Lichenicola cladoniae: one gene and its partner. The protein of the gene in region 1 interacts with the protein of each later gene in a pairwise test. Links are inferred from orthologs where the notes say so. Each region holds a gene or a part of one and is shown on either strand. Other genes may lie near its edges.

The links.
Region 2: the proteins of HN018_RS11245 (region 1) and HN018_RS16225 interact in binary tests that used the Escherichia coli proteins (3 or more experiments, as listed by UniProt). The link is inferred for Lichenicola cladoniae from one-to-one orthologs.

Annotation. Positions count from the first base shown.
Region 1 is NZ_CP053708.1:2,417,156-2,432,598, forward strand. What follows is about bases 5,244-8,216. They hold HN018_RS11245 (HesB/IscA family protein), read right to left. Parts: upstream 6,936-8,216; coding sequence 6,552-6,935; downstream 5,244-6,551. Other genes in these bases: HN018_RS11235 (class I SAM-dependent RNA methyltransferase), read left to right, coding at 5,244-5,256; HN018_RS11240 (winged helix-turn-helix domain-containing protein), read right to left, coding at 5,310-6,404; HN018_RS11250 (SUF system Fe-S cluster assembly protein), read right to left, coding at 6,954-7,406; sufU (Fe-S cluster assembly sulfur transfer protein SufU), read right to left, coding at 7,403-7,873; HN018_RS11260 (cysteine desulfurase), read right to left, coding at 7,866-8,216. In the rest of the region: HN018_RS11225 (glycoside hydrolase family 15 protein), read right to left, coding at 1-1,455; HN018_RS11230 (DEAD/DEAH box helicase), read left to right, coding at 2,373-3,914; more of HN018_RS11235, read left to right, coding at 3,931-5,243; more of HN018_RS11260, read right to left, coding at 8,217-9,125; Fe-S cluster assembly protein SufD, read right to left, coding at 9,122-10,408; Fe-S cluster assembly ATPase SufC, read right to left, coding at 10,405-11,175; Fe-S cluster assembly protein SufB, read right to left, coding at 11,172-12,665; HN018_RS11280 (SUF system Fe-S cluster assembly regulator), read right to left, coding at 12,673-13,152; HN018_RS11285 (DUF445 domain-containing protein), read right to left, coding at 13,253-14,563; HN018_RS11290 (phosphoenolpyruvate carboxylase), read left to right, coding at 14,756-15,443. UniProt on the Escherichia coli protein: Is able to transfer iron-sulfur clusters to apo-ferredoxin. Multiple cycles of [2Fe2S] cluster formation and transfer are observed, suggesting that IscA acts catalytically.
Region 2 is NZ_CP053708.1:3,572,945-3,588,207, forward strand. Bases 10,191-12,983 are described here. They hold HN018_RS16225 (ferredoxin family 2Fe-2S iron-sulfur cluster binding protein), read right to left. Parts: upstream 11,848-12,983; coding sequence 11,533-11,847; downstream 10,191-11,532. Other genes in these bases: mnmA (tRNA 2-thiouridine(34) synthase MnmA), read right to left, coding at 10,283-11,341; HN018_RS16230 (cysteine desulfurase family protein), read right to left, coding at 11,894-12,983. In the rest of the region: HN018_RS16180 (EAL domain-containing response regulator), read left to right, coding at 1-1,028; HN018_RS16185 (ATP-binding protein), read left to right, coding at 1,040-3,628; HN018_RS16190 (crotonase/enoyl-CoA hydratase family protein), read right to left, coding at 3,678-4,655; HN018_RS16195 (WD40 repeat domain-containing protein), read right to left, coding at 4,870-5,967; HN018_RS16200 (CobW family GTP-binding protein), read right to left, coding at 5,991-6,995; HN018_RS16205 (O-antigen ligase family protein), read right to left, coding at 6,988-8,367; HN018_RS16210 (glycosyltransferase family 4 protein), read right to left, coding at 8,379-9,488; HN018_RS16215 (glutathione S-transferase), read right to left, coding at 9,512-10,174; more of HN018_RS16230, read right to left, coding at 12,984-13,075; HN018_RS16235 (cysteine desulfurase family protein), read right to left, coding at 13,072-14,235; HN018_RS16240 (alpha/beta hydrolase), read left to right, coding at 14,756-15,263. UniProt on the Escherichia coli protein: Ferredoxin are iron-sulfur proteins that transfer electrons in a wide variety of metabolic reactions. Although the function of this ferredoxin is unknown it is probable that it has a role as a cellular electron transfer protein.

The DNA of each region.
Region 1 (15,443 bases):
GCCCAGAATACGTGGGTCGTCGCCCGGGAGGAACCCGATCACCGGTAGCAGCAGCAGCCCTGCATCGAGCGCATCGGTGCCGAACGACTGGGTGAAGCTGTTCTTCTCCTTGTTGAACCCCTCGCTGCAGATCATCGCGTGGATCTCGTCGCGAACCGCGCGCCATCGCTCGACCGGCCCGGGCAGGTCGTAGTCCTCGATGTCCTTGATCGAGCGATCGAACGCCATCCAGCAGAACGCCTTGGACACGGTGAACTGCTTGCGTCCGCCGCGGACCTCCCACATCCCCTCGTCCGGCTCCTTCCAGATCGTCTCCAGGTGCTCCAGCAACCCGAGCTGCAACGACCAGCCATAATTTGCCTGGCGGAGATTCTCGCGCCGCGCCAGATGCAGCGCGCTGATGACTTCTCCATACACGTCGAGCTGCAGCTGGCCTGCCGCCGCGTTACCGACCCGGACCGGAACCGAGCCCTCGTAGCCGACAAGCCACGGCACTTCCCACTCCATGAGCTGCCGCTCGCCGGCGATGCCGTACATGATCTGCAGCTGTTCCGGACTGCCGGCGACGCTGCGGTGCAGCCAATCACGCCAGCGTCGCGCCTCGTCGTAGTAACCACCGGCCATCATCGCGACCAGGGTCAGGGTCGCGTCGCGAAGCCAGCAGAACCGGTAGTCCCAGTTCCGGCCGCCACCGATCTGCTCCGGCAGCGAGGTCGTGGGAGCGGCGACGATGCCCCCGGTCTCCGCGAAGGTCAGGGCCTTGAGCGTCACCAGGGACCGCTTCACCGCATGGCTATGCGGACCGTCATAGGCACACCGGCCGGCCCATTCCTCCCAGTACGTCAGCGTGTGGCTCAGTGCCTGGTCGACATCGATCGCCGCCGGTGCCGGCAAATGCGACGGACCGTAGCTCATGACGAAGGTGAAACGCTCGCCCTCCTTGACGGTGAAGTTCGAGACCGTCCGCATATCCTCGCCCTCGAGCGGCACCTCGGTCCGCAGTACCACGAGCGCCGGACCGGCGATGGCGGTGATCCCCGCCTCATCCGGCAGGCGCGTTACCCAAGGTATGGATGTCCCGTAGTCGAACCGCAGCTTGAGCTTGTTGGTCATCTCGACCTGGCCGCCACGGCCCTCAACGATCCGGACGATCGTAGGCGCCGCCGCGTCGATCGGCATGAAGTCGATCAGGGCGACGCGCCCGGTCCGGGTCTCGAAGATCGTCTCCAGGACCATTCCGCTATCGCGATAGGCCCGCTTGCTGGTGACGAACTCGACCGGCGCCACGAGCCAGCGACCGTTCTCTTCGGTTCCGACCAGGGCGGCGATGCACGCCGCGCTGTCGAAGCGCGGCCAGCACAGCCAGTCGATCGACCCGTTGCGGCCTACCAGGGCACAACTGGCACAGTCGCCGATGAGGCCATAATCCTCGATCGGAAGTGGGGAATACGGCAAATTCAACCCCTTGGTCTAATAGGCGTCCGTTGAACGGAACCCATAATCAGGGGTTCCCACGGGGACGCCAATGAGCACCGGATCGAAACGACCCGGCTGTTGTGGCGACGGCTGGAAGCTTGACTTTACGAGGCCATATAGGGATACGCAGCACGGCCCAACCTGCAGACGAGCGAGTCTTCGGGTTCATGATGCTGGCGGTCGTTGTAACAACGGCAACTCAGCCGGGCCGTCAAGAGACCCGCCGACCTGTCCGCCGCATCCGCGGCCGGCTCCAAGCGGCAACATCCCTTGTTCCGCAAACTGACAGGTTCGAGAAAGTTTTGAGCGACACCATAACCGGCACGACTGAAGGTCAGACCGCTGACCCGACCCTGGACGACGCTGCTCCCAAGCGGAAGGCACCGCGGAAGCGGGCTCCTTCCAAGCGCGTGAAAGCGGCAGATCGTCCTGTCGAGACCTCGCCAGAGCTCGTGACGGAGGCAATCCCGGACGCGCCGGAGGTCCCGTCGCCAGTCCTCGGCGACACGCCGGCCGCCGAGCCGGAACAGCTGGCTATACCCGAGCTGACCGAAGCCCCTGCAGCACCGACTACGGACACTCCCGTCGAAGCCGAGTCGCTCGACCTCACGTCCGCACCGCTGCACGTCGCCGGCGCAGGTTTTGTCGCGCCGCCGGCTGACGTTGCTGACGAGGCGCCCGCTGTCGTTCCGGAAGATGCCGCCACGGTTCCTCCGGGCGATGCCGGTGACCACCGCGCCCCCGATGCGATCATCGTCGTTCCTCCGGTGACCGAAGCCGAGGCACTGCCGTTGTTCTCTTCGCTCGGCCTGTCTGAGCCGATCCAGCGTGCGATCGAGGAGATGGGGTACCGCCACCCGACCCCGATCCAGGCACAGGCGATCCCCTACGTGCTGATGGGTCGCGACGTCCTCGGCGTTGCCCAGACCGGAACCGGCAAGACCGCCAGCTTCACCTTGCCACTGCTCGACATCCTGTCCGGGTCCCGCGCCCGCGCCCGGATGCCGCGCTCGCTGATCCTCGAGCCGACCCGCGAACTCGCGCTGCAGGTTGCCGAGAACTTCGTGATGTACGGCAAGTATACCAAGCTCACCCACGCCCTCCTGATCGGCGGCGAGAGCATGCAGGACCAGAAGGCCGCCCTCAACGCCGGCGTCGATGTCCTGATCGCCACCCCCGGACGGCTGCTCGACCTGTTCGAGCGCGGCGGCCTGCTGATGACCCAGACCAAGACGCTGGTCATCGACGAGGCCGACCGCATGCTGGACATGGGCTTCATTCCCGACGTCGAGCGCATCGTCACGCTGCTGTCGCCGAACCGCCAGACGCTGTTCTTCTCGGCAACGATGGCGCCGGAGATTCGTCGCCTCGCCGATGCCTTCCTGCAGAATCCCAAGGAAATCACCGTCAGCCGGCCCTCCACGGTCGCCGCCCTGATCGTTGCCGGCCTGGCCATCGTCGAGGACGTCGACAAGCGCAAGGCGCTCCGCAAGCTGATCCGCGCCGAGAACGTCTCGAACGCGCTGATCTTCTGCAACCGCAAGCGCGACGTCGACATCCTCTACAAATCGCTCGTCAAGCACGGCTTCTCCGCCGGCGCGCTGCACGGCGACCTGCCGCAAAGCGTCCGCACTTCCACGCTCGAGAAGTTTAAGCTCGGCGAGATCAAGCTGCTGGTCTGCAGCGATGTGGCGGCCCGTGGCATCGACATCGGCGGGTTGAGCCACGTCTTCAACTTCGACGTGCCGATCCATGCCGAGGATTATGTCCATCGCACCGGCCGCACCGGCCGCGCCGGCCGGTCCGGGCATGCCTACACTCTGGCAACCCCGCACGACCGCGGTTTCGTCGCCGCGATCGAGAAGCTGACCGGCCAGTCGATCCCGCCTCTCGAGGTCGAGGGGATCAACACCGCCGCATGGTCGGAGGACGATGGCCGCCGTGGCGGTCGCGGGGGCAGAGGCCGTACGCCGGAGAGGCGCCCGGACAATCGCCATACCGAGAAACGCGCCGAAGACCAGCCGAAGGTCGCCCCCGAGGCAAAAGAGCATCGCCGCGAACCCGACCGCGCGCGCACGCGTCCCGCCGAGACCGATCGTCCGGTCGAGCGCCAGCCCGCCCGTCAGGCGCAGCCGCAGGCGGCCGAAGCCCGCAGCGACCGCCGGCCCCAAAACGATCGGCCCCAGAACGAGCGGCAAGCCAGCGATCGGCCGTCCAACGACCGGCAGTCGGCAGAACGTCGTCCCGATCGTGGCCACGATGCCAAGCCGCAGGACGGCCGTCGCGATCAGCGTCATCGTCCGGACGATCTCGGCCCGGCCGTGACCGGCTTCGGAGACGAAGTCCCCGCCTTCATGCTGCTGCCGACCCGGGCCCGCAGACCCGATCCGGTGGACATGGAGCAGGATTACCCAGCACCGGCGCTTGGCCGGGACTGATCACGTGCCGGACGCCATGAGGTCGCCCCCCGATCCCATGGCGAACCCGTCCTTCACCGCCCGGATCGACAGCCTCGGCATCGAAGGTGACGGCGTCTCCCGCGAGCGCGGCGCACCCGTCCATGTCCGCTACGCGCTCGGCGGCGAGACGGTGTCCGCACGCACCATCGGCCGCGGTCGCGCGACCGCAACCGAGATCCTGTCGCCAAGCCCCGACCGTGTGGTGCCTCCCTGCAGCCTGTTCTTCGAATGCGGCGGCTGCGTGCTGCAGCACCTCGACCGGGCCGCATTGCTATCCTGGAAGACCGGCCTGGTCGGCGACGCACTGCGCAATGCAGGCTTCACCGTCCCCGCCGGTATCAAGGCCACGCAGAGCCCGCCGCGCACCCGGCGCCGGATGGATATGGCTGTGCGTCGTGGTCCGGACGGCGTCATTGTCGGCCTGCACGTGCGAGGCAGCGACGAGGTCATCGCACTGACCGAGTGCCACGTCCTGATCCCGCAACTGTTTACGCTGATCGCCCCGCTCCAGGCCGTGCTCACCCGCCTGCAGGGGCTCCGCCGCATCGGATCGGCCAGTGTGAACCTGCTCGATAGCGGCCCGGACATCCTGCTGTCGTCCGATGCGCCGCTGGTGCCGCGCGACCGCACCATCCTGGCCGAGTTCGCGTTGACGAACGGCGTGCCGCGTATCGCCTGGCAACTCGAAGGCGGCCGCGCCGTCCCCGAAACGATCTGCAGCATCGCTCCGGCAACCCACAGCTTCAGCGGCGCCACCCTCTCCCCACCGACCGGTACATTTCTGCAGGCGACCATCGAAGGGGAGCATGCGATCACCGATGCGGTGCTGGCTGCACTCCCCGCACGCCTCCCACGCAGCGCGCGCGTGGTCGAACTCTATGCCGGCTGCGGCACCATCAGCTTCCCGCTATCGGAAAGGGCCCGGGTAATCGCCTACGAGGGCAATCCCCTGTCGGTCGGTTGCCTTCGTACCGCCGGAGCCGGGCGGCGGGTCGAGGTGCATCTGCGCGATCTCAACCGCCAGCCGGTTATGGCGCGCGACTTCGCCGGTGCCACCGCAATCGTACTCGACCCACCGCATTCAGGCGCCGGCGCCCAGGCGCGCGAACTTGCGACCTCCGGCGTGCCGAACATCATTTACGTGAGCTGCAACCCGACCGCCCTCGCGCAGGACGCCAAGCTCCTCGCCGACGCCGGATACAAGCTGCAGCAGGTTACGGTGATCGATCAGTTTCTATGGTCGGCCCGGGCGGAGAGCGTCAGCCTGTTCACCAAGACCATCGCGACCCGACGTGGGCCGCTGGTGAGACCGCCGCGGTAAGGTCAGGGCGCTGCCCTGGACCCGTTGGAGCCGTAGGCCCCAAACCCCGAATTCTATAAGATCAGCACATTACGGAGCGATTTGCAGAGGTCGCCTGAGCCGATGATCGCGACGTGATCTAGTCCAAGCCACCGTGCCGCCAGCACCAGTTCGGCCATCAGACGCTCGGCCACGCCGGCAGGACCATCCGGTTCTGCATGCGCGCTCTGGACCAGCAGCACCCGGTTCTGCCGGTCCGCCTTCAGATCCACACGCGCCACGATCCGCCCGTCCATCAGGAACGGCAGCACGTAGTAGCCGTGAACGCGCTTCGCCGCGGGCGTGTAGATCTCAATCCGGTAACGAACCCCGAACAGCCGTTCCGCCCGCGATCGTTCCCAGATCAGCGGATCGAATGGTGCCAGCAACGCCTGCCCAACGATGCTGCGGGGCATGCGTGCGTCGGCATGAAGATAGGCCTGCTGCGCCCACCCCTGCACCCGAACCGGCAACAGCCGGCCCGCATCGACCAGTTCGCGAATACGGGGATACGCGTCGTCGGGCTTGAGCCGGAAGTAATCCCGCAGATCGCTCGCCGTCGCGACGCCGAGCGCCCGGGCAGACCGCTCCATCAGCATGCGCTGCGCATCCACCTCGTCCGGTGTCGGCGCGTCGACAACGGCACGTGGCAGTGCCCTCTCGGTCAGGTCGTACACACGCTCGAAACTGCCGCGCCGCATGGTCGTGGTGATCCGACCGGCCCAGAACAGCCACTCGAGCGCATGCTTGGCATCGCTCCACTCCCACCAGCCGCTCTTGGCCCGAGTTTCCGCGACATCCGAGGCAGCGACCGGGCCGTCGGCCGCGATCCGCGCCAGCAGCACGTCAGCCTCGCCACGACGCTCGCCGGCAAAGGGCATGAGCCGCCCCCACATGCCCTGCCCACGCTCGGCACGTACCATACGCCACCGCAGCAGCGGCTGCAGATTGAGCGGCAACAGCGACGCTTCGTGCGCCCAGTATTCAAATAATCTGGGTGTCCGGCCCCAGGCAGCCGTGTCGAGCAGCTCGCGTGGATAATCGCCGAGTCGCGAGAACAGCGGCAGGTAGTGCGCCCGCACCACCACGTTGACGCTGTCGATCTGGTGCAGTCCCAGCCGCTCGATCACGCGTCGCAAATGGCCCTGGTCGACCGGACCGGCCGGCCGGGGTTGGGCGAACCCCTGCGCTGCCAGAGCAATCCGCCTCGCCTCCGACGAGGAGAGCGTGTCCTTCAGGAAGCGCCCGCCATATCGGCCGAATTCACCGGAAAAGGATCAGATGTGGAAGCTCTCGCCGCAGCCGCAGCGGCCCTTCTCGTTCGGATTGACGAACACGAACCCGGCGGAAAGGTCCTTGACCTCGTAATCCATGATCGTGCCGATCAGGAACAGCGATGCCTTGCGATCGACCAGCACAGTCTGGCCACGGTCGGTCACCACCTCGTCGCTTGGTCCGGCGGCCGGGACCCAGTTCATGTCATAGGACAGGCCCGAGCAACCCTTGGTCCCGACGCTGATGCGCAGAAGCTCCCCGGCATGCCCGGTTTCATAAAGGTTCTGCAGCCGCTCCGCGGCGCGATCCGACAGGGACATCAATGGCGGCAATGCGCGCCGCTTCGGCGCGGCGGTTGCGGCCTGGTCGATCTGGATGCTGTTCATGGCTCTAACCTTTTCCGCTCAGAACATGTTCAGCGACAGGCGAGCGTCGTCGCTCATCCGGCTCGGATCCCACGGCGGATCCCACACGGTCTCGACATCACATGCCGTCACGCCGGGAATGGTCATGACCGCTTCGCGAACCTGCACCGGGAGTTCCTGCGCGCTCGGACATCCCGGCGCGGTCAGGGTCATCTCGACCTTGATGCGCCCGTCCTCGTGCAGGTCGATCGCATAGATCAGGCCGAGCTCGTAGATGTTCACCGGGATTTCCGGATCATAGACCGTCGCGATTGCGCTGATCACGTCATCCTCGCTCACCGCCCCGGCGACTTCGCCATCCGGCGTCCAGGCCGAGACGACACTCTTCGTCTCGACATCGTCCGCCGGACGCGACGCCAGATTGAAGTTCGGCAGCTTCCGTTCGACCGACTCGTCCCCGTCAGGGTTCTGGTTGACCATCATGTCCATCATGGTTCCTCCGCCGACTTGAACGCCGCGCGTAGCGCGGACCACGGCAACGTCGCGCACTTCCTGCGTGACCTGTAGTCATGTAGGTCGGAGAACGCGAGAAGCAAACCAAGCTGCTCCCGCCCGTCCGCTCCGACCGCATCCGCGCCCTGCTGCATGAGATGATCGAGCCGTCCGTACAGTGCTTCGACCCGAAGCTCGTCCAGGCCCACGACGCTATCCGCCATCAGGTCCGCCGAAGCCGCGCAGATCGCGCAACCCCTCGTTCGATGCGCGATCTCGGCAACCTGGCGATGGGCGTCGAGCCGCACCGACACGCGCACCTTGTCGCCGCAGAGCGGGTTGCTGCCGTCACCGGCGCCGTCGGCCGGGTCGAGGTCGCCCGCATGCAGCGGCCGCCTTGCCCGCTCGACGACGAGCTCCTGGTAAAGCGATGCTGCCGTCCGGAACGAGGTCGCTGCCTCAGACAAGGAAGCGCCTCACCCGGTCCAGCGTGTCCGCCAGGACGTCGATCTCGCCCATGGTGGTGTAGATCCCGAAGCTTGCCCGCGCGGTGCTGCTGACGCCCATCCGGCGCATCAGCGGCTCCGCGCAATGATTTCCGGCCCGCACCGCGATGCCGTTCTGGTCCAGCAACGTCGCAATGTCATGCGCATGCGCACCCTGCATGGTGAACGAGATAACCCCGCCGCGCTCGGGCGCCTGCCCGATCACCCGGAGACCCTCGATCCCCGCCAGCCGTGCCAGCGCATGCCGGGTCAGTGCCGCCTCGTGCGCCTGCATGACATCGAGCCCGATCGCTTCGACATAGTCGATCGCCGCACCGAGCCCGATCCCCTCGATAATCGCCGGGGTGCCGGCCTCGAACTTGTGCGGCACCTCCGCCCAGGTGGTGTGCTCGAAACTGACCGAGCCGATCATGTCGCCGCCACCCAGGAATGGCGGCATCGCCTCCAGCAACTCGCGCCGGGCCCAAAGCACGCCGATCCCGGTCGGGCCATACAGCTTGTGGCCGGTGAACAAATAGAAATCGGCGCCGAGTGCCTGCACGTCGACCGGGCGATGAACCACCGCCTGCGATCCATCCAGCAACAGCTTCGCGCCGGCCGCATGGGTCATCTCGGCGATCCGTGCCGCCGGCGTGACCGTGCCAAGCACGTTCGACATGTGCGTGACGGCAACCAGCCCGACCTTGCGGTCCGCCAGCAACGCCTCGAACGCCACGAGATCGAGTTCGCCCGCATCGGTCACCGGGATCACCCGCAGCTCGATCCCGGACCGGTCACGCAGCATCTGCCAGGGCACGATGTTGGCATGGTGTTCCATTTCCGAAATCACCACCGCCTGCCCCGGCCGCAATAGCGATCCGTAGCTGTGCGCGACCAGGTTGATCGCGTTGGTGGAGCTTCCGGTGAACACGATCTCTTCGCGGGACGCGGCGTTCAGCAGCCGTGCCACCTTGTCGCGCGTGCCCTCGTAGGCGTCCGTCGTACGCTCGCTCATCCAGTGCAGGCCACGATGCACGTTCGCATACTGGGTCCGCATGGCATGCGACATCGCATCGATGACCACGTTCGGCTTCTGTGCCGATGCAGCGCTGTCGAGGAACACGAACGGCTTCCCCCGGATCGTCTCGGACAGGATCGGGAAATCCGCACGCAGATAGGAGAGGTCCGGCCCCTCGGCGTGCAAGATCGGGATCGTGCGCGACAGCTCGTTCATGTAATCCTCCCGACCCACCAGTGCTCGACCGCACGGTCCAGCACGCCACGAACCAGCTCGTCCTCGACCAGTGCCAGCGCATCGTCGAGGAATGCACGCACCAGGATCGACCGCGCTTCCGTTTCCGGAACGCCACGGCTGCGCATGTAGAAAAGCTGCTCCTCGTCGAGCGCGCCGGCGGTGGCGCCGTGGCTGCACTTCACGTCGTCGGCGTAGATCTCGAGTTCAGGCTTGCAGTCGATCTCGGCATTCTCCGAGAGCAGCAGCGCCTGGTTCATCTGGTAGCCATCGGTCTTCTGGGCGATCCGGGCGACGAAGATCTTGCCCTGGAACACGCCGCGCGAGCGCTCGGTCAGGACGTTCTTGACGGTCTGGCGCGAGATGCAGTCCGGCGCCTCGTGGGAAATGACGCTGGTCAGGTCGGCCACCTGCTGCCCACCCAGCAGCTGCGCGCCATTCACATGAACCGCACCGTGCGGACCGCTCAGCGTCGCATGCACTTCATGCCGCGCCAGCGAAGCGCCCAGGGCCAGGTTGAACCCGTCATAGGCGCCCCGTTCGGCCACGGCCGCACGAATGGTCGAGAATGAGAATGCATCCGGTGCATCCTGCTGCAGTCGGACATGTCGCGCATGGGCGCCGAGCGCCACGCTGAAATCGGAAACGGTCTCGTGCAGGTAAGTGCCTTCGCCCGATGCGATCTCGAACAATGAAAGCGATGCGCCCTGCTCGAGCACAATGCGGTGCCGCAGATGGAAGGCGGCCGCTCCGCCCGTGCCGAGTCCGAGCGTCACGATCAGCAGGCGCCCGCCATCGACCCCGGCAGGGACATGGATCGTCGCCCCGTCCGTGGCCAGCATCGTGTTCAGGGCCACCATCGGATGCCGCAGCGGCTCACCAAGCTCGGGACCCGTGAACAGCGCGCGCGATGCCGTTGTCAATGCAGTCGACAGGACGCCATTGACGAACACCAGGCGCTTCAAGGCCGCCTCGCCATCGACGTCGAGCCCGGCGTTCGTCATCACCGCGCGGAACAACCGCTCGGCCGCCGCGCCGTCGACGGACTGCTGCTCGAATGCAGTGTCCCAGACCGGACGCAGGCTGGTGTAGCGCCACGCCTCTTCACGCCGGCTGGGGAAGCCATGACGGCGCAGCCAGTTCGCCGCCTCGTCCCGCGCCGAGACATCACCGGCAAGCCGGTCGCGTGTTGCTTCGTAATGCGCCAGGAACCCGACCGCATTGGCAGCCGGCTCGGCTGACCCCAGGGGCAGGATCGCGTTCATGCGGCCTCTGCGAGGAAGCCGGCGTAACCCTGCGCCTCGAGCTGATGGGCGAGCTCGGGTCCGCCGCTGCGGATGATGCGGCCGTTCGCCATCACGTGCACACGATCCGGCACCAGATAGTCCAGCAGGCGCTGGTGATGCGTGATGACCAGTGCCGAGAAATCCGGCGCGCGCAGCGCCTTCACGCCCTCGGCCACGATCCGCAACGCATCGATGTCGAGGCCGCTATCGGTCTCGTCGAGGATCGCGAAGCTGGGCTTCAGCATCGCCATCTGCAGCACCTCGTTGCGCTTCTTCTCGCCGCCGGAAAATCCGACATTGACGTTCCGCTTGAGCAGGTCCTCGGGCATCGACAGCAGCTTCGCCTGTGCCCGTGCCGCCTTCAGGAACTGCATCGAGTCCAGCTCGGGCTCGCCACGTGCGCGCCTGACCGCATTGACCGCGGTACGCAGGAAGTTGGCGTTGTTGACGCCCGGGAGCTCGACCGGCGCCTGGAACGCCAGGAACACACCGGCCGCCGCACGCTCCTCCGGCTCCATCGCCAGCAGATCCTGCCCGCGAAAGGAGACCGAACCGCCGGTCACGGTGTAATCCTCGCGGCCGGCCAGCACGTACGACAGCGTCGACTTGCCCGAGCCGTTCGGCCCCATGATCGCGTGGATCTCGCCGGTCGGGATCTCGAGATCGAGGCCGTTCAGGATATGCTTCGGCGTACCCTGGTCGTCGATGGTCGCGGACAGGCCTTCGATCTTGACGAACGCACTCATCCGACGCTTCCCTCGAGGCTGATCTGCAGCAGCTTCTGTGCTTCCACGGCAAATTCCATGGGCAACTCCTTCAACACGTCCTTGCAGAAGCCGTTCACGATCAGGCCCACCGCATCCTCTTCCGCCAGGCCGCGACTGCGGCAATAGAACAGCTGGTCCTCAGAGATCTTCGAGGTCGTAGCCTCATGTTCGATCTTCGCGGTCATGTTGCGATTCTCGATGTAGGGCACCGTGTGCGCCCCGCAGCGATCGCCGATCAGCAGGCTGTCGCACTGGGTGAAATTGCGAGCGCCCGACGCTTTCGGCATCACCTTGACCAGGCCGCGATACGTGCTGTCGGACTGGCCCGCGCTGATCGTCTTGGCGACGATGGTCGAACGCGTGTTCTTGCCGATATGGATCATCTTGGTGCCGGTGTCGGCCTGCTGGTGATTGTTGGTCACCGCGACCGAATAGAACTCGCCGACCGAACCCTCGCCCTGCAGGATGCAGGACGGATACTTCCAGGTGATCGCCGAACCGGTCTCGACCTGGGTCCAGGAAATCTTGGAACGCGCACCGCGGCACGCGCCACGCTTGGTGACGAAGTTATAGATGCCACCCAGGCCTTCCGAGTTTCCCGGATACCAGTTCTGCACCGTCGAGTACTTGATCGACGCGTCGTCGAACGCGACCAGCTCGACGACCGCAGCATGCAGCTGGTTCTCGTCGCGCATCGGCGCGGTGCAGCCTTCGAGATACGAGACGGACGCACCTTCCTCGGCGATGATCAGTGTGCGCTCGAACTGACCGGTATTGCGCGCATTGATCCGGAAATAGGTCGACAGCTCCATGGGGCAGCGCACACCCTTCGGGATGTAGACGAACGAGCCATCGGTGAAGACCGCCGAGTTCAATGCCGCATAGAAGTTATCCGCTGCCGGCACGACGCTGCCCAGATACTGGCGCACCAGCTCGGGATGCTCGCGCACCGCCTCGCTGATCGGACAGAAGATCACCCCCACCTTGGCCAGCGCCGTACGGAACGTGGTCGCCACGGAAACGCTGTCGAACACCGCGTCGACCGCAACCTGCGGACGCTCGGCATCCTCGCCCTCGGCCGGCTCGACGCCGGCCAGGATGGCACGCTCCTTAAGCGGGATTCCGAGCTTCTCGTAGACGGCAAGCAATTCCGGATCGACCTCGTCGAGCGACTTGGGTCCCGGCTTCTTCTTCGGTGCCGCGTAGTAGTGGGCATCCTGGTAGTCGATCGGCGGATGCACCGGCTTCGCCCAGGTCGGCTCCTGCATGGTGTTCCATGCGGCGAAAGCCTTCAGGCGCCACTCCAGCAGCCACTCGGGCTCCTGCTTGCGGGCGGAGATCAACCGGATGGTATCCTCGTTCAGCCCCTTGGGCGCGAAGTCCATCTCGATCGCGGACTCGAATCCCCATTTGTAGCTGGACTGGGTAAGAGCCTCGACGGCAGTCAGTGTATCGGCAACAGCAGGCATCAGGGCCTCACTCGGCAGCATTCATGGCAGGACCGGATGCAACATCCGGATAGCGTCTCGAAAAATCAGGCATGGACTTGGCGCAGCAGGACACGTCCATCTGTGCCAGCGTAATATTGGTCAGAGCCGATCGTATGGCGTCGTTGACCGGGTCCCATCGACCTTGGATCGGACAGGTTCCCTGCGCCTCGCACCCACCGGTCGCGCCATCAACGCATGCGGTCAGCGAGATCGGGCCATCTATCGCGGTGATGACAGACGCGACCGGGATCGACGCCAGCGGTTTCGCAAGGCGGTATCCGCCACGCGCCCCTCGCTGCGATGCGACCAGCCCGGAGGCGCAGAGCGCTTTCAGCACCTTCGCCACCGTCGGCTCGGGAACACCGGTCGAGAGCGCCAACGCAGGTGATGTGGCGACCCCGTCATGATGCGACAGGCGCACCAATACGACGACCGCGTAATCCGTCAGCTTTGACAACCTCAACATGGCACCATGACCCGAATTCAACTCATCCAGGACCGGTGTTGTCCTGTATCGAGGAGATGAGCCCGATCCATCTCATCGTCAAGGAGCAACTGCCTGTTATTTAACCTGTCTGGCCGCCGAACAGTGCATGCAGCAAGACATACAGCAGCCCTCCGACAAGCGATCCGACCAGCGTGCCGTTGATCCGGACGAATTGGAGATCCGGCCCGACCCGCAGCTCCAGCTTCTCGGTGATCGACCGCGTATCCCAGTTTCCGACCACCTGCGCGATAAAACCGGACATCCGGTCACGCACCGTCGGCAGCATCTGCGTCGTGATCGCCAGCACGGCCCGGTCGATCCCGGCCCGCACCGCCTGGTCCGTCTCGAGCGCCTGCCCGAGCCGGGCCACGGCGTCCGACACCAGGCGTCGGACCCAGCTCTCGTCCTGGTCGAGATCGCCCTCGATCACGCCGCGGGTCCGCGCCCATACATCGAGCACCCACAGGCGGATGCTCTCATGCGTCACCAGGCCGCGCAGCATCTCGCCGAGATCCCGGCCCCGCTGCGGATCGGTCTCGATCAGGTCGATCTCGTCGCGGATCCAGGCCGTCACCGCCTCGCGCAGCTCTGAGTCCCGTGGATCGGTTCGCTCCAGTTCGGTGTTGATGGCGGACAGCACCCGGCTGGCGATCGAGCCGCCGATCGCCCAGCCCATCAGCCGGCCACCCTGTTCGCGCACCCTGTCCTCGATCAGCTGGTGCAGGTGCGCCTCGCGGCTCTTCAGCAGCAGCCTGATCTGGTCGAGCAGGAACGACAGCACCTCCTGATGGCGGTCACCGTCCACCAGTGCCCGCAGCGCACGCGCCACCACCGGCGCCAGCGCGCCGCCGCTCAGCAGTCTCGGCACCAGGCGCGCGATCAGTTCCTGGGCGCGCCCAGCCTCGAGCCCATCCAGCAGATGCGGCAGGATCTTGGTGGACGCTCCCGAAATGAGGCTCGCCGTGCGCGGGTCCATCAGCATCCCACGCAGCAGCAGCGGCATGTCCAGCCGGCCCAAGGCGCGCTCGATTTCCGCTTCGGTGAAGACGTGGCTGGCGATGAAGCTCCCGAGCGCCCGCCCCAACCGTTCCTTCTGGGCCGGCACGATGGCGGTGTGCGGGATCGGCAGCCCGAGCGGATGGCGGAACAAGGCGGTCACCGCGAACCAGTCGGCCAGACCGCCGACCAGCCCGGCCTTGGCGCTCGCCTGGAGCAGGCCGATCCAGTAGCCATGCCCGAACGCGTAGCTGCCCAGGGTGAAACCCGCCATGACCACGAGCAGCCCGGTCGCATGCCGCTTCTGCCGGGCAAGCCCGCGCCTTGCCGCAATATCGGCGTCGCCGGTGATGTTCGGGGAGATTTCCGGAACCGTGTCCGGCCGTGCAGTCATGACGTTTCGATATCACCAACCTGCCGTCGTACCCAACCAGGACCTCGTAACACACTTGCCACGACCGCGACCAAGCCGTGCCGATATTGCCGTTCCGTGTCAGACATGGAACGGTGGAACGGGTCGTCTCACACGGCTATCGCCCTCCCACCCCCCTTCATCAGGCCTGCCGCACGGAGCGTGACACGCATCATGAACGATCTGCAGCCGCCTCCGGCCGATCCCGTCCACATCCGGCCGCCCGACCAGCGGCTGGACCAGTTGATCGCTCTCGCCGGGCAACTCGTGGAGCGCCAGGAGGAAGACCCGTTCGGTAATCCGGTGCTGGCGATCGCGCTGCAGCTGTCGCGCCGCCTGGACGAAGGCAGCCTGAGCATCGAGGACATCACCAACCTGGTCTGCCGGCTGCGCGACGATGCCTTCGAGGAGCGCGCTGCCCGCCTCGCCCGCTATGTCGGCCTGGGCGAAGAGCAGGACATGGCCAACCGCCTTCGCCAGATCGCCGCCCGCCTGATCCGCCCGGACCCGAACGACAGCCCGATCCCGCTCGCCCAGTTCCGGGCCGCGATCCACCGGACCCGGTTTTCGGCGGTGTTCACCGCACATCCCACATTCGCACTGGCAACCCCGGTCTATGCAGCGTTGGCCGAGACCGCGAGTGGTACCCGCACCCTGCCGGAGGTGGCTTCTCAGCGCCCCACCACGCCGACCCTGACCGACGAGTTCGATCTTGCCGTCGAGGCGATCCTGCGTGGCCGCAATGCCATCGACAAGCTGAACGCCGCCCTGCTCGAGGAAGCCGCCGGCTATTGGCCGCAAGCCTGGACCAGCTTGGTGCCACGCCCGCTGACCCTGGCCAGCTGGGTCGGCTACGACACCG
Region 2 (15,263 bases), 1.2 Mb from region 1 along the record:
ACCACCCGGACCAGGCGGCCGAACTGGCGGCGCGGATCATCGCGCGGATCAGCCAGCCCTCGATGCAGAACGGCCAGGAGATCACGATCAGCGGCAGCATCGGCATCACCATCTTCCCGACCGACGGCACCGACACCGAGGAACTGATTCGCAACGCCGATCTGGCGATGTACCAGGCCAAGGCCGAGGGGCGGAACAGCTACCGCTTCTTCGTCACCGACATGAACGAGCGCATCAGCCGGATCCAGCGGATACGCCGGGAACTGCGCCAGGCGTTGCGCTCGAACGAGTTCGTGCTGCACTACCAGCCGCAGATGAACCTGCTGACCGGGCGCATCGCCGGGGTCGAGGCGCTGTTGCGCTGGAACCATCCGGTCGACGGGCTGCTGGCGCCCGGCGATTTCCTGGTCATCGCCGAACAGGGTGGCCTCGGTGGAGAGATCGACGACTGGGTGCTGCGGCGCGCCTGCCTCGATGCGATGATCTGGCAGAAGAACGGCCTGCAGCCGATCGCGGTCGGGGTGAACCTGTCACCCGTCCGGATTGGCACCCTGCGGACGCAGGAGTTGATCACCACCGTCCTGCACGAGACGGGCCTGGACCCGTCGTTGCTAGAGCTGGAGCTGACCGAACACGAGTTGGTGGACGATCTCGACGCGGCGGCCCGGGTCCTGAACCAGATGCGCCTGCTCGGCGTCCGCCTCGCGATCGACGATTTCGGAACCGGCTACTCGTCGCTGAACTATGTGAGGAGCTTTCCGGTGAACCGCCTGAAGATAGACCAGTCCTTCATCAGGAACCTGCGCACCGACGTCAACGACGCGGCGATCGTCCGGAACATCATCAGCCTGGCGCACGACCTGAACATCACCGTGGTGGCCGAGGGCGTCGAGACCGTCGAACAGCTCACCCACTTGGCCGGCGAAGGCTGCGACGAGATCCAGGGTTTCTATTTCAGCCGGCCACTGCCGACCGACGCGCTGCAAGCCATGCTCCGGCGCGAGCTCGCGTCTACCCATCTTGGCTGAGGCCGGCCGTCTTGGCTGAGGCCGGACAGGCTCAGGGCTGGACTGCCGGCCGGGTGGCCGGGCTTCGCGCGATTGCTCAAGGTCTGCAGGCAAGGCTCCGGGAGCGGCCGGACCTGGAACACGAGATGGGCTTCAACCGGCTTATCTTCTGCGCGCTGATCGCGACCTACCTCTGGCTCGTTCCGTCCCCCGACATGTTTACGGGCCTACAGGCCTGCGCCGTCTACTTCGCGTTCGCGCTGGTGCTGATCACCGCCATGGTGCTGCAGCCGCGCATCTCGCACCCGCGTCGCATCGTCGCGATGATCGGTGACCTGACCGCGCTCGGCACGGAAATGCATATCAGCGGCAGCGCCAATGCCGGCTTCTATCCGCTGTATCTCTGGATCATCTTCGGCAACGGCTTCCGGTTCGGGCTGGGCTACCTGTTCCTGACGCTGGGCGTGGCGCTGGCGAGCTTCGGTGTCGTGGTCGCGACGACGCCCTATTGGTCCGGCAAGCCGATGCTGTCCGGCAGCCTGTTGCTGGCCCTGCTGGTCCTGCCCGCTTACGCGAGCGGCCTGATCCGCAAGCTTTCGGAGGCCAAGCGTATCGCCGAGGAAGCCAATCGCGCAAAGAGCCGGTTCCTCGCCAATGTCAGCCACGAACTCCGCACGCCGCTGAACGCCATCCTGGGCTCGACCTCGTTGCTCCGGGGTACGCCGCTCGAGGCGGAGCAGCGCGAACTGACCGATGCCCTCGATGTCGGGACCCGGGCGCTGCTGTCGCTGATCGGCGGCATCCTCGACTTCTCCCGGATCGAGGCGAACCGGATGCCGCTGCGGCTGGAGCCGTTCGACCTGCCGGACCTGCTGGCGGACATCCGCGAACTGCTCGGCCCGCAGACACGCCTCAAGAACCTCCGGCTGCGCTTCCATGTCACGCAGCGCGTGCCGGAAATCATCCGGACCGACCGCCGCCATCTCCACGAAGTGCTGCTGAACCTGGCAAGCAATGCCATCAAGTTCACCTCGGCCGGCGAGGTCATGATCTCGGTCGATGCCAGGCCGTGCGGTCCGGAGCGTCTACGCTTCCGCTTCGAGGTATCGGACACCGGCATCGGCATCAGGCAGGAAGCGCGCGAACGCATTTTCGAAAGCTTCACCCAGGCCGAGCCGACCATCATCGACCGCTTCGGCGGCACCGGCCTCGGCCTCACCATCGCGCGGCAGCTGGTGACGCTGATGGGCGGCACGATCGGCGTCGAGAGCGTTTTCGGCGAAAGCAGCACGTTCTGGTTCACCATCGAGTGCGACGAGGTCGTTGCCGCAACCACACCGACCGATCAGATGGCGATTCCAAACATCCGGGTGGTGCTGCTCTGCGACGATGCGCTCATGGGCGGACGCATCAAGCGGCAACTGGAAGCACTCGGACTGGAGGCCGAGCGCGCGTCGGATGAGCCGGACGCGCTGGCACGGCTGGCACGGAAGCCGAACGCGGGCGTCCGTCTCCGAACCCTGCTTCTGCTGCAGCGTGACAGTCTGCATCCGGCGGCTACGCTCGACGAGGAGACCGGCCGTTTCCTCGGTTCCGCGGACGTGCCGATCATCGGCGTGGCGACACTCGCGGAGACCGGCCCGCCGGCCGACATCGCGATCCGGCGCTATGTCGGAACCTGGATCTCGCAGCGTCCCGATCCGGCCGAACTTCGCGCCGCCCTCCGCAAGGTGGCCGCCAGGCCGGAACAGCACGCGGAACCGGACAGCGTAGCTGGATCGAATGCGGTTCCGAAACGAAGCCTGCATGTGCTGGTAGCAGACGACAACGACATCAATCTCCGTGTCGTCGCGAAAGTGCTGGAACGCGCGGGTCATTCGATGCGGCTGGTCAGGAACGGCGTCGAAGCGCTCGACGCACTGGAGCAGGAACGGTTCGACATTGTCCTGATGGACGTCAACATGCCGGTCATGAACGGGATCGAGGCCACGAAACTCTATCGCTTCGCGTCGCTCGGCGAGCCACGCGTACCGATCGTGGCGCTGACGGCAGATGCGACGCAGGAGACAGAGCGCGACTGTCTTGAAGCAGGAATGGATGCCTGCCTGACCAAGCCGATCGAGGTGTTTCGGCTCGCCGCCGCACTGGAGCGCATCGCGCATCCGGCCGCCCCCCCGGCGTCTTCGCAATCGCATCGGTCATCATCCGCGGCGATGCTGCCGATCAGGCAGGTGCCGCAGCACCCGATTTTCGATGACGAGATGCTGGATAACCTTCGCACACTCGGCGGCGAGGAGTTCCTTGACGAAATGGTCGCAAGCTTCGCCGGCGATGCGGTCCTGCTGGCAGGCAATATCGCCGGTGCGGCGCAGGATGGCGACCTGCTGATGTTTCGCAGCGAGATCCACGCGCTGCGCAGCTGCGCCGCGAACGTCGGCGCGCTGGCGATCCAGGAAGCCTGCAAGTCGTGCCGCGACGTCGGGCCTGCGGAACTGCAGACCCGCGGCGTCGAGTTGGCACGACGCGTAAGCGACGAGGTCGTTCGATTGGAAGGGGCGGTGGCGCAGTCCCCAAATCGGTACCTGCGCACGCCATCCGCAGCGAGCGAGCTTCCGACATGAAGCCGCTGGCTGTCGGGAGACGGACGCTTGATCACCGCGTTCCCGCGCCTTATTCGGCCGCTACGGCATGGGCCGGCTCCATCGCCATCAGCCGGCGCCGCTGTGCCGCGACCAGGCGCTCCATCTTGCGCAGGTCGGGCTCGCCGAGCTGCAGCGCGGCATCGACCCAGATTTCGACCACGTCGCGCAGTTCCTGCTCGGTGATCGCGTTGACACGGCGGCGCGCGCGCAGAAGCGCATGATGTGCGTTGAACTTGCGACTGTTGCGGGCGATGTAGTTCCGGACCGTCAGGACGCCCTCGCCATCTTCGGCAAGCACGTCGACGACACCCATCGCATGCAGTTCCTCGCCGGTGTAGAGGCGGCCGGACATGATCATCGCTTCTGCACGTGCGGCATCGAGCCTGCGTCGCAGGAAGCTATAGGCGCCCATGCCCGGAAACAGGTTGAACAGCACCTCGGGGAGACCGAGCTTCGCGCTGCGCTCGGCAACCAGCACGTCGTAGGACAGAGCGCTTTCGAAACCGCCACCGAGTGCGTCGCCCTGCACGAGCCCGATGGTGATGATCGGCTGGTGGAAGGCGACGTGATTGTTGAAAATCACGTCGATGCAGAGGTGCGCGTAGTCGCGCAGCACGGTCTCGTCGCGCTCGCGGATACGATCGGCGAACAGGGCCAGGTCGCCACCAAGATTATAGATGCCGGGAATATCCGAGCCGAACACGAAATACTGGACCGGATCCTGGTTCCGGGCGATCTGGCGCTCCCGCAGGGTCCTGACAACGCCATGGGTCGACAGAACGTCGCGCAACAATGGCGGAGTGACCCGGACGGTTCCATGACGCAATTGCATCATGCTCCAGAACGTCCGAGCATCGGGATCATAGCGGTTTGCCAGATGATCGAAATCCACGACCGCATGATGATCGTCGCTCCCGCCGAAGATCGGAGAGGCATAAGATGCTCCGGGCTGTTCGGTCGTATCGAGCGCGCTGAAATGCTGGGCCTGCTTATTGATAAAGGTCACGGCACAATCCTTTTGTAGATGCTGAGCGTTGCGAATACAGACGAACCCAGGCGCGGTTCGTCCATGCAACCCCAACAGTGTGTGCCGTCTTGGTATCCCCCCGCTACATCCTTATTCAGTTAACGTTACTGTCACGCAGACTTATCTCTATTTTTAGATACGGACGTCACATGAAATGGAATGTGAGACGATCCCTGTATTAGGGCGGTCATCATCAGCGGGCAGCTAGATCGACGACCGCCATCCTTCCGTTTTCGCAACCAAAGGCCAGCAACGTTCCGGCGGGATTGAACGCCAGTGCACTGACCGAACTGCTGCCTCCGCCGTCGCCCGGACCGCATACCGGCAAAACCCTTTTCGTCGCGACATCGGACATCAGGACAGTGCCATCGGCGAAGCCGGCCGCGACCAGTTCATGCTGCGGATGGAACGCGACGCGGGTGCACATCGAATTCGGCGCACCGGCCAGTTCGACCGGCGGCTTGCCCATCGGCCCGCCGCCGAAGAACGGCCACAGCACCACCACCTCGGCGCCACTGGTGGCGAGCCAGCGCCCGTTGCGGGAGAAGCTGAACGACTGGGTCTTCTGCGGATAACCGCTCATGCGCATGTTGTGACTGTCGGACAGCCGCCAGCCATGCAGCTCGTTCTCCTGCATCGCAGTGACCACCGCCTCGCCGTCGGGGTGGATGGCGATGCCGATATGGCTGCCCTTCCAGGTCAGCAGGCGCGGCGTGTCGGATCTCGAGTTGGCGAACCAGATCGAGGCGCCGTTATAGTGCGAGGCGGCGATCCGCTTGCCTTTGGCGTCGAAGGCAATGCCTGAGACCGTGCTGTCGTGGTCGAGCGTCCTGAGCAGCTTGCCCTCGGCGTCGCGGAGTTCGACCTGCTTGCCGACCGCGGAGGCGATCAGGCCCTTGCCGCCATCGCTGCCCGGGCGTTTCGCCGAACCCGGCTTGTCCTCCGAGAAACTTGCCACATGTTCGACCCAGCGACGGCCGCTGGCGAGCACGCTCGCCTCCAGGGTGTCGCCGTCGACACGGCACAGGCGGTTGTCGTCGCCGCCGGTCAGGAAGCCACGGCCGGCGATGTCTGGCGCCAGGCCGAGAATTGCACCGTCATGCGCTGCCGCCACGCGCCAGTTGCCGCCGCTGGCAGGAGACGATGCGAGATGCAGTTCGCCCTCGCCGGTTGCGAAGGCGGCCAGGCTACCATCGCGCGAGAATGCGCATCCGAGCACGAACGCATCGACCGTATGGGTGATGCCACGCGTCCGGAGCAGATGGTCGGGATCGGACAAAGCTGCCTCCATGGCCGCGTCTCCTGTGGAAGTGCTCATCGGGCGCGGCAGCTCTCGAAGCCCCGGCGAAGACGGGGTCGGTTCAGGTTGCGACCGATGAACACCAGCCGCGACGTCCGCGCATCGTCTGGCTTCCAGGCGCCGATGAAATCGCCATCGGCCATCATGTGGACGGCCTGGAACGCGAACCGGCGGTTCTCGCCGGTAAAGCTCAGGATGCCCTTGGAGCGCAGGATGTCGCCGCCCTGTTCCTGCAGGAGTGCCCCGATCCAGGCCTGGAACTTGCCCTGGTCGAGCGGCTCGTCGACCTCGAACGACAGGCTGGTGATGTCCTCGTTATGACTGTGGCTGTCGTTCTCCAGGAAGTCCGGCGCGACCTCGAGTGCCCGGCCGAGGTCGAAGCCGCCCTGGTCCAGCACGTCTGTGATCGGCACGTTGCCGCGCACCGCGCGATGCAGCCTGACGAACCGGTTGATGCCACGGATCCGCTCCTCGAGCGCCACCAGCGTGGCCTCGTCCACCAGGTCGGTCTTGTTCAGTACGATGACGTCGGCGAACGCGATCTGCGTCCGCGCCTCGGGACTGTCCTCGAGCCTTGCGGGCAGGTTCAGCGCATCGACCACGGTCACCACCGCATCGAGGCGGGTGCGGGCGCGGATATCGTCGTCGACGAAGAAGGTCTGGGCGACCGGCGCCGGGTCGGCGAGGCCGGTGGTCTCGACGATGATGCCGTCGAACCTGGTCCGGCGCTTCATCAGCGCGCCCAGGATGCGGATCAGGTCGCCGCGCACGGTGCAGCAGATGCAGCCGTTGTTCATCTCGAACACTTCCTCGTCGCTCTCGACGACGAGGTCGTTATCCACCCCGAGCTCCCCGAACTCGTTGATCACCACCGCATATTTACGGCCGTGCTGCCCGGTCAGGATGTGGTTCAGCAGCGTGGTCTTGCCGGCGCCGAGATAGCCGGTCAGCACGGTGACCGGGACCAGGCCCGGCTCGGCCACTGCCTGTTCTCTGGGATCGGTCATCGCGTCAGCCATGTTGTTTCTCACTGTCCGTGTTGGCCTGGATATAGGCGGCGCCTGCAGTCTGCACAGGGGATCGGGCTATCCCGGACGCTTCTGCCAGCCCTGTTCCCAGGAGCAGGAAGAACCATCCGCCGAGCGGCATGTTGGTGAATGCGCTGGCCGATGCGATCGGCCATTCATGGATGAACACCGCGGCGAACAGGCCGACCCGCCAGGCCTGCCGCGTTCCGCCCGCGCCCTGGGCCAGGCCCCGCCCGAGGGCGACGAGCCAGGCAACCACCATGGCGCAGAACATCGCCAGCCCGATCAGGCCGGAGTCGGTCAGTGCCTGCAGAACGTGGTTATGGGCGTGCTGGACGCAGATCGCGGCACCACCGCCACTGCCGTTGTTCAGGCTCCAGGGGGGCCAGTCCTGGAAGTAGGCGGGTAGCGGGCATCCGTTGCGGAAGCCGTCGAAACCGAGCCCAGTCAACGGGTTGGCGATCGCGATGGCCAGCGCTCTATTATAGATCAACCCGTACGGGCTGTTCGGGAAGTCATGCATCTGCGTGCCGAAGAGCACTACCAGGTGCTTGAAGCTGTGCGGCGAGACGAACGCGCTGATCGCGATCAGCACCGGCGCCGCGGCAAGAGCCGCCAGCAGCGGCAGCCGCAGCCGTCGCAGCACCAGCCCCGACACGACCAGGCCGAGCAGCACCAGCAGCATCGGCATCCGCTGGCCCGCCAGCACCATCACGGCGAGCCCCGCCAGCAACGGCAGCACCGAGGCCGCAAGCAGCCACCAGCGAGAATGGCGATTCGTGGACCCGGCGCGGTCGGCAATCCAGGTGCTCGCGACCAGCATCACCGGCAGCAGCAGGCGGGACAGCGGCGCCGAGGCACGCGGCTTGTCGTATGGGCCGGTCAGGGTACCGTCGTGGAAGCGGGGATCGCCGAACAGATTGTAGCCGGTCACCGCCTGCAGCAGCAGTTGCGCCGCGATGTACAGGCAGGCAGCCACGAGCAACCCGCGCATGAGCCGGCGGGACCGCGGGTCCGACAGCACCCCATGCTGGAGCGCCGCCACGAACACCAGGAACCGCAGGGTCGCAAGTGCCTGGCCGAAATCGGGCCAGCCGCCGATGCCGAATGGCCCGACGGGCAGCGAGCACATGACGAGCCAAAGCCACCAGAACAGCGATACGGGCACCCAGCGCGTTCGCAACCAGAGCCAGTCATGGCTGATGGCGGATCGCAGCAGGAAGGCAGTGGCGGTGATGTCGATCATCGCCTCGGCAATCCCACGGCCATGCACCAGGAAGACCGGACACAGCAGTGCCGCGACGAGACACAGGCGGTCGAGCAGGCGGATCGCCGTGGGACGGGACAGAGAGGGTGAAGACATCGGCACAGGGGTTAGCGCGAACGCGGTATCCAAGGAAATGACGCCAGTGCGTCATGGCGAAGGGTCCGCAGCCGGGCGCGGGCTTCCGGTAGGTCGAATCCGCGGGCACGGGCAAGCCCCGCCCCGGATAGCCGTGCACGTTCGGTCTGGCCATGACCGAGCCGCAGCAATGCGGCTGCCAGCGTTTCGGGCCGATCGGGATCGATCACCAGGGCCGCATCGGCCACCAGTTTGGCAAGGCCGCCACGCCCGGAGCAGACCAGGGCCGCGCCGCAGGCCATCGCCTCCAGCGCGGTCATTCCGAACGGCTCCATCCACCGGCTCGGCACGACGACGATCGCCGCCCGCGCCATCGCCTCCAGCACAGCGGCATGCGGCTGGTAGCCCGCGAGCGTCACGCCGGCCCGTCCGGCCGCCGGACGCAACGTGGCCAGGAACGGTGTATCGGCCGCGCCGTGATGAAAACGGTCGGCGCCGATCATCTCCGCACGCCAGCCGGGCAGCGACGGCAGCACCTGCGCGCACGCGGCGACGAAGCTGTCGGCGCCCTTATCCGCGACCAGCCGGCCGGCGAACAGGATCAACCGCTCGCGTGCCTCGGCGGGACGGGGCGGTGGCAGCGCTGCCAGATCCAGGCAGTTGGGCAGGAGCCCGATCGTGACGCCCGGCCCCACGCCCTCGAGGAAGCGGCTGCGCAGATAGTCCGAGACCGCGACGATCCGCATCCGCCCGGCCAGCGCCCGCCGGGCCCGCGGCGACCGGGCGCCCCGCATGTCCTGCGGGTCGTTATGGAGGAACAGGCAGACGGGAATGCGCGGCAAGCGTCGGGCCAGCATCGACGCGACCTCCGGCCGGTTTTGAACCTCGATCAAATCCGGAGGTGTCGGCGCCAGCATCCGTGCGGCGGCAGCGGCATAACGGGCACCCCCACCTCGGACGAACGGGTCACGTGGCCAATCCGGCGCCTGCACCGGCCAGAAGTGCCGGTCGGCGAATGGTGCCTGCGACAGCTTCCGTCCGAGGATCAGGTCCTGCGGGTCCGACAGCCGGTGCACCAGCAGCCCGATGGCGCCGACCGCATCCGGCGAGAAACCCTCGCGCGGCGGCAGCACGATCGCCACGCGCGGATCATCGACAGCTATGATCAGGCGACGCTCTCATAGCGATCGAGCTGCCAGTCGGCCGGTTCCAGGGTGGCGGCCTCGTACCATTCCACCATCAGCGGATGGGCCAGCACCGCATCGCGATACGCGGAGGAGGCTGCACCAAGCCGCACGCCATACGAGATGAAGCGGGCCACCACCGGAGCGAACATCGCGTCGGCCACGGTGAACGCGGGTCCGAACAGAAAGGGGCCGCCGGCGCCGTATTTCGCGCGGGTCGTGCTCCAGAGTTGATCGAGCCGATCGATATCCGCCTGGACATCGGGCGCGATCCCGCCGGCCAATGGATGGTTGCGCCCCAGGTTCATCGGCATGGCGAGCCGCAATGGCCGGAAGCCCGCATGCATTTCGGCGGATAGCACGCGGGCATGGGTGCGGGCGCGCAGATCGGCAGGCCAGAGCGCGGGCGCCAGCTCGGCGCAATATTCGCCGATCGCCAGGCTTTCCCACACCCGGTTGCCGTCATGCTCGAGATACGGCACCAAGCCGTTGGGCGTCGCGGCAGCGATTTCCGGGGTGATCCCACCCGCCAGCCGGATCACCTCTTCGGTAACGTCGAGCTCGGCCAGCCGCACTATCAGCCATCCACGCAGCGACCAGGAGGAATACCGCCTGGTCCCGAGAACCAGCGTACCGTCGCTCATCTGCATGCTCCGCCAAAGACCTGCCTATCTAACGGGGCGCGGACCGGTTGAGAATGCATTGTGTCGGGTAAGAGCGGAGGGACGTCGGATCGCCATCACAACGCGTTCTCAGCCGGTCCGCTGGATGTAGCCGCCGCCCAGGATGCGAGACCCATCATAGAACACGCAGGCCTGGCCCGGGGCCGGCAGGGCGGGCTCGTCCAGCACCACCGCGTTGCCATGGATGGTGGCGGCACGAACTGCCTCGCGGGCACGCAGCTGAACCTGGCAGCGGAGGGGCGCCGTCGGTGCGTCGATCAGCCAGTTGATGTCGCGCAACGCGAGGTCGCGGGTGCTGCTGCGGCCGCGCGGGCCGATCACCACGCGCCGGGCAGCCGGGTCGAGCGAAACTACCTGCTGCCGTTCGCCATCCCGCATCGCCGCGTTGCCGAGGCGCTTGGACTGGCCGACCGTATAGCCGGCCAGACCCGAATGCTGCCCGAGCACGGTTCCAGCGGCATCGACGATCTCGCCGGCCTCGGCGGTTTCCGGGCGCAGCCGGGTCACCAGGTCGGCATACGATCCGGTCGGCACGAAGCACAGATCCTGGCTGTCCGGCTTATCCGCAACCGACAGACCCAGACGCAGCGCCTGGGCACGCACGACGTCCTTGCTGGCCAGGTCGCCGAGCGGAAACCGCAGATAGGCGAGCTGTTCGCGGGTGGTGCCGAACAGGAACCAGCTCTGGTCGCGGCCGGCATCGACCGGGCGATGCATCTCTGCGCCGGACTTGCCGTCGACGCGGCGCACGTAATGGCCCGTCGCCATCGCGTCGCAGCCAAGCTCGCGGGCGAGGCCGAGCAGGTCGGTGAACTTGACGCCCTGGTTGCAGGCGATGCACGGCACCGGTGTCTCGCCGGCAGCATAGGCGTCGGCGAACCGATCGATCACGCTCTCGCGGAATCGCGCTTCCGCATCGATGACATAATGCGGGAAGCCGAACCGGTCCGCGACCCGCCTGGCATCATGGATATCGTCGCCGGCGCAGCAGGCGCCCTTCCGCTTGGCGCTGGCACCATGGTCATAGAGCTGCAGCGTTGCACCAACGACATCATGTCCTTGCTCCGCCAGCATCGCCGCAACGACACTGCTATCCACGCCACCCGACATGGCGGCCAAGATGCGCATCAGCAGCACCTGCTCGAAAGAACGAGACCGTTCGAGAATGTGCTGTGCCGAGTGAGAGCTCCCCCTTCGGGAGCGCCCGTCGTGGCTACCGGAGCACCGAAGCGGAGCGGCCTCCCGGCCGTGAGCATCGGATCGCACGGAAGTCGCGTCGGATCGCCGGCACAGTGCATTATCGAGCGGTCTCGCACGGGTTAGCCGGTCTTGGGGAGGCGCACGACTAGGCCATCCAGGGCGTCGGTGATGACGAGCTGGCAGCCGAGCCGCGAAGTCTTCTCCAGGCCGAAGGCGAGGTCGAGCATGTCCTCCTCGTCCTCTGTCGGCTTGGCCAGTTTGCCTGCCCAGGCCGGGTCCACCACCACATGGCAGGTGGCGCAGGCCAGCGAGCCTTCGCACGCACCTTCGAGGTCGATGCCGTGACGATGCGCGATCTCGAGCACGGAAAGGCCGAGCGGCGCCTCGACCTGGCGGGGGGCGCCATTGCGCTCGATGAAAGTCATGCTGGGCATCGTCGACCTCGGCCGGGAAGCGGATTGTGTGAAAGGGGATGGTGCGTCACGCCGGCACGGGGATGCCGGAATGAACCAGAGCATGGGCATCGGCCAGCATGTCGGCGGCCTGGCCCAGCTCGTCGGCGGACGTAAAACGTCCGATCCCCAGACGCAAGCTTCGTGCAGCCTGGTCCCGGCTCAGTCCCATCGCGGCGAGCACGTGCGACGACTCGATATCCGCCGCGGAACAGGCCGATCCGGTCGAGACGCAAAGGTTCGGCATCGCTGCCATGATCGCCAGCGCATCGCCTCCGGGGAAGCGGAGGTTGAGATTGCCGGCGATGCGGTGCTCGCGGCTGCCGTTGACCAGGATGCCGGGAATCACCGCCTGCAGCCGGATAAGCAGCTGGTCGCGAAGGGCGGCGATCCGGGCCGTCTCGCTATCGAGGTCCACGCCTGCCACACGCGCCGCCTCGCCCAGGCCGACCACGAGCGGCGCGGGGAGCGTTCCGGACCGGAGCCCCCGCTCCTGCCCGCCACCGGACATCAGCGGCACCAGCCGTACGCGGGGCCGGCGGCGCACGAACAGGGCGCCGACACCCTTGGGCCCATAGAATTTGTGGCCGCTGATCGAGGCGAGATCGAGGTCGAGCGCCCGCACGTCGACCGGCAGCTTGCCCACCGCCTGGGCCAGGTCGCTGTGCAGCAGCGCCCCGGCCGCGTGCACGATCGGCGCCAACAAGGAAAGGTCCTGGATCACCCCGGTCTCGTTGTTCACCGCCATGATGCTGACCAGCAGCGTCGGCACGCGAAGGGCCTCGCGCAGCCGGTCCGGATCGACCCGCCCGTCCGGCTCGACCGGCAGCACGACCGGCTCGAACCCTTCTCCGGCAAGGTCGCGCACGGTTTCCAGCACGCAGGGATGCTCGGTCGCCAGAGTGACGACCCGGCGCCGCGGGTCGCCGGAACGCATTGCCTGGCGGGCTGCGCCCTTGATCGCCAGGTTGTTGGATTCCGTAGCGCCGGAAGTGAAGACGAGCTCGCGCGGATCGGCACGAAGCAGGTCGGCCAGGTGCCGGCGTGCCTGTTCGACCGCATCGGCCGCCTGCTGGCCCATGGCATGCTCGGCACTGTGCGGGTTGCCGAAACTGGTCGTGAACCAGGGCAGCATGACGTCCAGCACGCGGGGATCGCAGGCCGTGGTGGCCTGGTTGTCGAGATAGATCATCCGGCGAGCATAGCTCATGCCGCCAGCCCCGGGCGCCCGGATCGGGCCAGAGACATGTAGGCCTCGATGAAGCGGTCCACGTCCGGCTCCTGCACGTTCCAGGGCAGCGAGACGCGGATCGCCGAGCCGGCCAGATCGGGCAGGCCCATCGCCGCCAGCACATGCGACTGCGCGACCTTGCCGGAGGAGCAGGCGGCCCCCGACGAGACCGCGAACCCGGCCAGGTCCAGCGCGATGAGCTGCACGTCCGCGCGCCGCCCGGCCAGGCCGAGGCAGGTGGTGTTAGCCAGCCTGGGCGCATCGGCGCCGATGCAGACGGCTCCGGCCGTTCGGGCCGCCTGCTCGATCCGGTCCCGCAGTCCGGCGAGGCGGGATTGCGACGAGAGGGTCGTGCACGCCGCCTCGCACGCGGCCGCGAACCCGGCGATCGCCGGCACTGCGGGCGTGCCGCCACGCCGGCCACGCTCCTGGCCGCCGCCCTCGATCAGCGGCGCCAGGATGAACCTGTCGACCAAGGAGGAGAGCAGCAATGCGCCGGCACCCTTGGGGCCGCCCATCTTGTGGGCCGAGATCGCCATGCTGTCGGCGCCGATCACCGCCAGCGACAACGGCATCCGCCCCGCCGCCTGGACGGCGTCGACATGTAGGCGCGCACCATACCGGCGGCAGAGGTCGGACACCTCGGCCAGCGGGTGCAGCACGCCGGTCTCGTTGTTCGCGGCCATCATACAAACCAGCGCCGGGCCGCCCGGGCCGGCCAGCGCGGCTTCCAGGCCGGCAATGTCGAGCGTGCCGTCCCGGGCGACCGGCAGCACGGCTGCTCCGGGGCCGGCGGCCCGACGGATCGCGTCGTGCTCGGTAGCACCAATCAGGAGCCGGCGGCCGGCGCCGAGCGCATGCAGTGCCAGCCCATCGCTCTCGGTGCCGCCCGAGGTGAACACCAGGCCGGCCGGGTCGGCGCCGAAGCATGCGGCGATCCGTTCCCTCGTCTCCTCGAGCACAGAACGCGCCCGCCGCCCGGCCATGTGGACCGAACTCGGATTGCCGACGAGGTCGAGCGCCCGGATCAGCGCGCCACGTGCCTCCGGCCGCAGGGGTTCGCTGGCGTTGGCGTCGAAATAAACTGGATCGTTCGCGAAACCGCGAGCATGTCCGGTCTCATGGTGCAGATCGGTCATGGAGTTGTCCTCACGGCTCCGTGTCGCCGCAAAGGCGTTCGTGCGGGTTCAGGGTGCGGTATTCCGTTGTAATTGCTCGAACCGTCTCGTTATAGAGTTCATGAACAGGCGCTGACGATGCACGCACCACTGTGGGACGGCCGGGATGCCGTCCGACAGGCGATGCCGGATCACAGTGTGCCGGAGCAGGGAGAGACCTCGTGTCCGATGTTCGGGAAATCAATCGCGTTTCCATCCCAGAGCCTGATCGAAACCTGATTTTACAGCAAAGCCAGCCCCGCGCTTGGCGCAAGCGTGACCTGCACGCCCTTTGAATCATGCGGCGTTCTGCGCCATATGCGTGCAATCAAAGCATCTATCGACCTGGACAGCCCGGCCTGAGCAGCCAAACGGCACTTTCTGATCGTCGACTATCCGAAATCATCGAACCACGTCCGGCGGGGCATCGTCGGGTGTCGAGATTACGTTAACAAGCTGCCGTTCATGCCATCGAACGGAGCAATAAGAATCGCGGGAAATAATGCCTGAGGTGATGTTCGCCGGCCCTGACGGCCGACTCGAGGGACGCTACCACCATTCCAGCGAGAGCAACGCGCCGCTCGCCCTCGTTCTCCACCCGCATCCGATGCACGGCGGGACCATGAACAACCGCATTACCTATAATATGTACCGGACGTTCGAAAAGCTCGGCTTCTCGGTAATGCGCTTTAACTTCCGTGGCGTCGGCCGCAGCCAGGGCCGCTACGATGGCGGCTTCGGCGAGATCTCCGATGCGGCGGCAGCGCTCGACTGGATGCAGATGGTCAATCCGAACTCGGGTGGGCTCTGGATTGCCGGCTATTCGTTCGGTGCGTTCGTCGGCATGCAGTTGCTGATGCGCCGTCCGGAAATCTCCGGCTGGGTCAGTGTCGCGCCCCCGGCCAACCACTACGATTTCGGCTTCCTGGCGCCATGTCCGTGTGGCGGCCTGCTGCTGCATGGCGATTCCGACGAGATGGTGCCCGAGCCCGCGGTGCGGAAGCTGGTGG